DNA from 3 places in the Listeria sp. MAN/IMW/UF464 genome. Region 3 is predicted to be linked to each of the others. Evidence: riboswitches for the same ligand, from Rfam matches in the RefSeq annotation. Region 3 holds a riboswitch; each other region holds the start of a gene.
What was found. Region 3 has a riboswitch for S-adenosylmethionine ahead of AC4PG0_RS10305 (ABC transporter substrate-binding protein). Riboswitches for the same ligand answer to the same signal wherever they lie in the genome.

Region 1: it holds a riboswitch for S-adenosylmethionine, as region 3 does, so the genes downstream of both, metE (5-methyltetrahydropteroyltriglutamate--homocysteine S-methyltransferase) here and AC4PG0_RS10305 (ABC transporter substrate-binding protein) in region 3, are expected to answer to the same signal.
Region 2: it holds a riboswitch for S-adenosylmethionine, as region 3 does, so the genes downstream of both, AC4PG0_RS06950 (MetQ/NlpA family ABC transporter substrate-binding protein) here and AC4PG0_RS10305 (ABC transporter substrate-binding protein) in region 3, are expected to answer to the same signal.

What each region holds. Positions count from the first base shown of each region.
Region 1 covers NZ_JBZWZP010000001.1:2,741-5,005, reverse strand. The annotation lists gene metE (5-methyltetrahydropteroyltriglutamate--homocysteine S-methyltransferase) at 1-1,365, opposite strand, end outside; SAM riboswitch class I at 1,472-1,578, opposite strand; gene AC4PG0_RS00115 (MFS transporter) at 1,673-2,265, opposite strand, start outside.
Region 2 covers NZ_JBZWZP010000001.1:1,360,802-1,363,066, forward strand. The annotation lists gene AC4PG0_RS06945 (pyridoxal phosphate-dependent aminotransferase) at 1-763, opposite strand, end outside; SAM riboswitch class I at 916-1,035, shown strand; gene AC4PG0_RS06950 (MetQ/NlpA family ABC transporter substrate-binding protein) at 1,146-1,967, shown strand; gene AC4PG0_RS06955 (methionine ABC transporter ATP-binding protein) at 1,982-2,265, shown strand, end outside.
Region 3 covers NZ_JBZWZP010000003.1:87,713-89,977, forward strand. The annotation lists gene AC4PG0_RS10305 (ABC transporter substrate-binding protein) at 1-1,204, opposite strand, end outside; SAM riboswitch class I at 1,290-1,392, opposite strand; gene AC4PG0_RS10310 (GNAT family N-acetyltransferase) at 1,533-1,811, opposite strand; gene AC4PG0_RS10315 ((4Fe-4S)-binding protein) at 1,823-2,056, opposite strand; gene AC4PG0_RS10320 (IMP dehydrogenase) at 2,223-2,265, shown strand, end outside.

The DNA.
Region 1 (2,265 bases), on a different contig from region 3:
TTTTAACCAATCTGCACGTGTTTTCCGAACTTCTGGTGACTGTGGAAAACTTCCGATAGTCGTTGTTGGAAACAGTGGTAATTTGAGCCATTCATGTTGTAATTTGATTCGTTCTGCAAATGGTAATTCTCGGTCAACCCGAACATTTTCTAAATTAGCAATCGCCGCTTGAACTTCTAAATTATTTCGATGGCTTGATTCATTAAGCGCTTTTACAGCCTCACGAGCTTCATTTAGCTCAGCAGCCACACTTTCCGCACCTTCTGTTAAAGCTTTCGTTAAAATTGCAATTTCATCTAATTTTTGATCAGCAAATGATAAGCCGCCTAGAATCACTTCATCTAAATCAGGTTCGCTTAGTTTTGTTACTGGTACATGTAATAATGAATTCGATGGTTGGACAATCAATTTATCCTCCGCCACATAATGAGCGATGTCAGTAAGGAGTGCCAATTTCGCATCCAAATCACTGCGCCAAACATTTCGACCATCAATCACCCCAGCCGCTAAATATTTATTTTGCGGAAATCCGTGAGCTTTCAACGCTTTAATCGAATCGCCGTGATCATGAACAAAATCAATTCCAACCGCCGCAACTGGCAAATTAACAACCTCTTCATAATAATCCAAACTTTCAAAATAAGTTTGTAACTCTATTTTCAAGTTTGGTACAGCATCATGAAACGCTTTGTATACTTTTTCAAATAAAGCAATTTCTTTTTTATCAAAACTAGTTGCAAGATAAGGTTCGTCAATTTGAACCCACGTAGCACCAGCAGTTTCAAGCTCTTTCAAAATTTCAATATACGCTGGAATAAATTTATCTAATAATATTTCAAAGCTTTCTGCATCGCTACCTTTTCCAAGTTTTAAATAAGTAACTGGACCAACTAGTACTGGCTTCCCTTCAATCCCAAGCTCGTTTTTCGCTTCTTCGTAGTAGTAAAGCGCCCGGTTATCTAATACTTTAGGATCAGCTTCAGCAAGTTCTGGCACGATGTAGTGATAGTTAGTATTGAACCATTTAGTCATTTCAGAAGCAACCGCGTCACTCTTACCACGCGCAATATCAAAATATGTATTTAGCGAAACCTTCCCACCATCATGTTGAAAGCGTTTTGGAATAATCCCAAATGTAACGCTCGTATCTAGCACTTGATCATAAAAACTAAAGTCACCAACTGGAATCAAATCAATTCCTTTATCTTGTTGTTTCTTTAGCGCATGTAATCTTAGAGCTTTTGTTTCCGCCAATAATTCCTCTTCTGAAATCGCACCATTCCAAAACTTTTCTAGCGCACGTTTCCATTCACGTTTCTCCCCAAGTCTCGGATACCCCAAGTTTGAACTAATCGCCTTTACCATACCTATCACCTTATCCTCTCAATTTTTTGCCAATAAAAAACCTCCCTAGAGAACTAGAGAGGTTTGGAAGTTTCGATACACAAATACAGTGAAACTTTTTAAGTCTCTCTTATCTCTCGAAGCATCACACTTCGCAGGATTTAGCACCTTTTCAACGAATTGAAAGGTTGCTGGGTTTCAACGGGCCAGTCCCTCTACCACTCATAATAAGAGTAATTTATTTAGTTTTTTTAATCACTTAAATTGGATTGAAATCATCATACCACTTGCAACTAAAAACTGTCAATCATTAAATTTTTATTTTCTTTCAATGTGCTTCCTTCCGTCCTCCCAAAGCTAATAATAAACAGCCTAGCAAAAGGATTCCAGCGACCACAAAATAAAATATTTGATTTCCAAAAATCCCTATCATCATCCCCGTTGCACTCGGACCAATAATACTCCCTAAACTAAAGAACATTCCTACCAAAATATTTCCAGCCGGAAGTAGTTCAAGCGGCGTCAAATCAGTCATATAAGATAACCCTAGTGAATAAAGCGAGCCTAGCAATATCCCCAAAATAAAGAAAAATATCACAAAGAAAATAGGTATCTTAACAAACGCTGTTAATACAAAAACCACAGCCCCTGCTCCAGTCAAAAGCGGTAACATTTTATCCCGACCAAATTTATCACTAATAATCCCAATCGGCACTTGAAAAATAATCGTCCCAACTGAAAAAGAAGAAATAATCATCGCAATCATCATTGTATCAAGCCCGTCTCGCAACCCTACAACTGGAAATGTCGCATTAAGTCCGGTTTCAAGAATCCCATACAAAAACGGTGGAATCATCGCAACCCAAGCCATCTTAAATACGCCCGAAAAGCGTTTTATACTTCCCCAAAAAGAAATTTTCC
Region 2 (2,265 bases), on a different contig from region 3:
CTTTATTCCCAACAGCAAATCCTACGCGCCAGCCAGCCATATTATATGTTTTCGAAAGCGTATAAAGTTCGATTCCAACCTCTTTCGCCCCTGGAGTTTCTAAAAAGCTAATCGGTTTCTTCCCATCAAAACCAATACCACCATAAGCAAAATCATGTGCAATCGTAATATTGTTTTCTTTAGCAAAAGCAACCGTTTCTTCAAAAAAGTGAGTCGTAGCAACCGCGCCAGTGGGGTTATTCGGATAATTTAAATACATCAACTCCGCTTTTTTTGCGATTTCTTCAGGAATTTTATTAAAATCTGGTAAAAAGTTATTTTCAGCAATAAGTGGCATTGTTTCGAACTGAACTTCTCCTAAAACTGCTCCTGATAAATAATCTGGGTAGCCCGGATCTGGTAAAAGCATTACATCACCTGGATCCATTAAACACATTGGCAGTTCAACAAGCCCTGTTTTCGTCCCAAATAAAATGACTACTTCTGTATTTGGATCAATGGTTACATTATATTCACGCGCATAAAAATCAGCCGCGGCTTGTTTAAGTTCCTGTTTTCCACGAAACAACGAATATTTATGATTGATTGGATTTTCTGAAGCTGCTTTCATTGCTTCCACGATATGCTTGGGTGTTGGCTGGTCTGGATTTCCTTGACCTAGATTAATCACGTCATAACCTTCTGCCACTTTCTTTCCCACTTTTTCTACAAGGCTAGAAAAAAATTGATCTGGTAAATTTTGCAAGCGTTTGGAAATTTTCATTTGGCACCCGTCCTTTTCAAGTTTCATTGATTAAAATAGTAAAGTTTTCTGAAGTATTTGTCCAGTATGATTTTTTTTAAACTTAAAAAAGCATTGACAAATTATCTTAAAATGCGTATATTTTTAACTAACAGGTTTTTCTAAAATATTTTCTCTTATCGAGAGCGGCAGAGGGACTGGCCCGATGAAGCCCGGCAACCTAACTTTATTTAAGCGTAAAGTGAAGGTGCTAATTCCAGCAAAATGGTGTATTCCGTTTTGGTAGATAAGAGGAGCTGGATATGTTCGACTTTCCACTTCTCTATTCTAAATAGAGAAGTTTTTTTATTGCTTTCATGAATAAATCTGGATAAATAATCAACATACTAGGGAGGAAAAAAAGATGAGAAAATTAACAAAAGGGTTAGGAATTTTACTTGCATCAAGCCTTATTCTAGGGTTAGCAGCATGTGGAGGCGGAAGTGACGATAAAGCCTTAAGCACAAAAGAAATCACCATTGGAACAACAGCAGGACCTCACCAACAAATCGCTGAAGAAGTTCAAAAATTAGCGAAAAAAGACGGCCTTGAAATCAAAATCAAAACTTTTGATGATTATAATACACCAAATACAGCTTTAAACGACGGTGACCTCGATGCGAATAACTACCAAACAATCCCGTTCTTAGAGCAACAAAAGAAAGATAAAGGCTACAAATTAGACGTTGCTTTTAAAACAGTAGCATTCCCAATGGGTGTTTACTCTAACGATATTAAAGACTTAAAAGACCTGAAAAAAGGCGACAAAATTGCCGTTCCAAACGATCCAAGTAACGAATACCGTGGTTTAAAACTATTTGAAGATGCTGGCATTATTAAATTAAAAGATGGCGTGGAAGAAAAAGCAACGAAAAAAGACATTGCTGAAAACCCACTTGACCTTGAAATCGTTGAACTGGAAGCTTCTCAAATCCCTGCACAATTAGATGAAGTTGCAGCAGCAGCTATTAATACTAACTTCGCAATGGGTGCTGGACTTTCTATTAATAAAGACGCAATTTACCATGAACCAACAAAAGACAATCCATATCCAAACGTATTTGTTATCCGTAGCGAAAACAAAGATGATGAAGTCGTTAAAACATTAGAAAAATACTACCATTCTGATGACGTAAAAGCATTTATTGAAAAAGAATTTAATGGGTCTGTAGTACCTGCATTCTAGGGAGTTGTTTTATTTTGATCGAATTACATCAAGTTTCAAAGTCATTTAACGTAAATGGAAAAACCGTAGAAGCCGTCAAAAATGTTTCTATTACAGTCGAAAAAGGAGAAATTTTCGGTGTCGTTGGTTACAGTGGCGCCGGAAAAAGTACCCTCGTTCGTTGCATCAACTTGCTTGAACGTCCTGATGCCGGCCAAGTTTTAATTGACGGGAAGAATTTGTCTACCCTCTCAAGTAAAGAACTTCGTGTCGCTCGTCGGAAAATTGGTATGATTTTCCAAGGATATAACTTACTTAA
Region 3 (2,265 bases):
CATTTGGATCTGTTGGTTTCAAGTCAAGTGTCACGCCGATTTCTTTGTATTGTTGTTGTAAGTAAAGCGCGATACTTTCTTGTGATTTACTGTTGTTTAAATAGTAAACAGTTAGTTTTTGGCTTGTATCAAAACCGCTTTCTTTTACTAATTTTTTCGCTTTGGCAATGTCTTGGTCGTATGTTTCTACTTTATCCGTGAAGTATTTCGTGTTTTCTGTTAGGAACGAAGAAGCTGGTTTTGCGTATTCATCTGAACCGTAAGCTGCATCAATGATTTCTTCACGGTCAAGCGCATAAGAAAGGGCTTGGCGAAGTTCTTTTGATTTAAGAGCTGGTTGGTTTTCGTTGAACGTTGCATAGCTTAAGCGGTTTTCCGGGTAAGTGATAATGTTTACCGCGCTCGCTTTTTCTACTTTTTTTCTATCAGAAGGTTGAATGGATTTTAAGTTAATTTCGCCATTTTGCAGTGCTAAATTAGCTGCGTTTTGGTCTTTTGTGATTCGGAAAGTAACTTTATCCAATTTTGGTTTGCCGTCAAAATAGTCGTTGAACCGTTCTAGGGAAACATATTCACCTGTTTTGTATTCAACAAATTTGTACGGACCTGAGCCGATTGGATTTTTGTTTTTATCACTTTTCTCGATGTTTTCTACCCCTTCAAAAATGTGTTTTGGAATTGGGAAGAATGTTTTAATTGTATTTTCAAAGGCTGGAGCAACAGTTGGTAAAGTGAATTTCACCGTTGTATCGTCCACTGCTTCTACTTTTACAGGTTTATCATCAAAAACAAAGTTGCCGCGGTTCGGGCTGTTTTGTTTTGTATCTAAAATAGAATTTACAGTAAATACTACGTCATCTGCAGTCAAAGGTTTGCCGTCATGCCAAGTTAAACCATCTTTTAGTTTCACAGTGTAAGTTAAGTTGTCGTCTGAAATATCTAAGCTTTTTGCAAGTGCCGGTTTCCCGTCAACTTCCCAAAATAGCGGTGCGTATACAGCTTGTTGAATCGTTAATGTTACACGATCAGAAGCGTAGTTCGGATTGATAACTTCTGGATCTCCAGTAACGCCGATAATTAGAGAGCCGCCGTCTTTCGCTTTGCCTGAACCGTTTGCTTTGTCTGAACTAGCGCCAGAGCCTCCGCAAGCCGTTAACACCAAGGCAAAAACTGAGATAACCGCTACTAATAAAAATTTCTTCATCTAACAAAAACTCCCCTCTTTAAGCGCTAAAAATAACGCTTCCTCTGTTTTTTGGTCAGAATCGAAGCGCCTCATTAAAAGCTACTACTTATCTGCCAGAATATTACTTCTGATCGGAATTAGCATAGAACTTGCGCTCCGCTGCCGGGTTTCACTGGGCCGATTCCCTCCACCACTCTGGATAAGAAATTGTAATACTATTATTCCTATAAGTTTACTGTGAATTAAAGATACACTGAAAAGAACCAGATGTCAAGAAGAGAAAACTGGATTTTTAAAATTTATTTTATAAAAAAATAGACTGGGATTTGTTCCCAGTCTACGCCTATTATTTATCGGCTTGTACTTCTTGATATTCTGGCTTCTTAGAAAACTCAGCTTTAGCGAACGGGCAAAGTGGAATAATTTTCTTTCCTTCTGTTTTTGCTTTCTCGACAGCGCGTTTCACAAGTTCTTGAGCTATTCCTTGACCACGAGCCGCATCATCCACCCCAGTATGGTCAATAATAAACATATCTTCCCCAGTTGGCACAAAAGTCACTTCACCAACCTCGACACCTTCATCATTTACCGCATAAATTCTATTTTCACCGTTTTTATATTCCATTTGTTATCCTCCTATTTCTCTATATACTGAAGCGCTCCACTTGGGCAAGTATGAATCACCCGTTTTGCCTCTTCTTTTGGTACGTTATCTGGCATAATCCATGGTTTTCTATCCAAATTAAAAAGTTCTGCGTTACCTTTTACACAATTACCGGAATGTGCGCAAATATTCGTATTAAAATAAATATCTACTTCTGCCCCGCGATACTTACGGTAGCCTTGTTCTAATAATGTTTCTTCTTCCATCTGATTACCTCCTTCGCCAAAGTTTCCTTACTCTTAGTATATTCCACTCATCTACTAAAAGAAAACGTCCCGAAAAAGCATCCCAGTCATTGACTTTCAAGCCAGTTATTGAAATAATAAAGATATTTTATAAGTATATTTAACAATAGAAGAAGGAGTGGAAATAATGGCATTTTATTTTGAAGAACCGTCCCGCACATTTAGTGAGT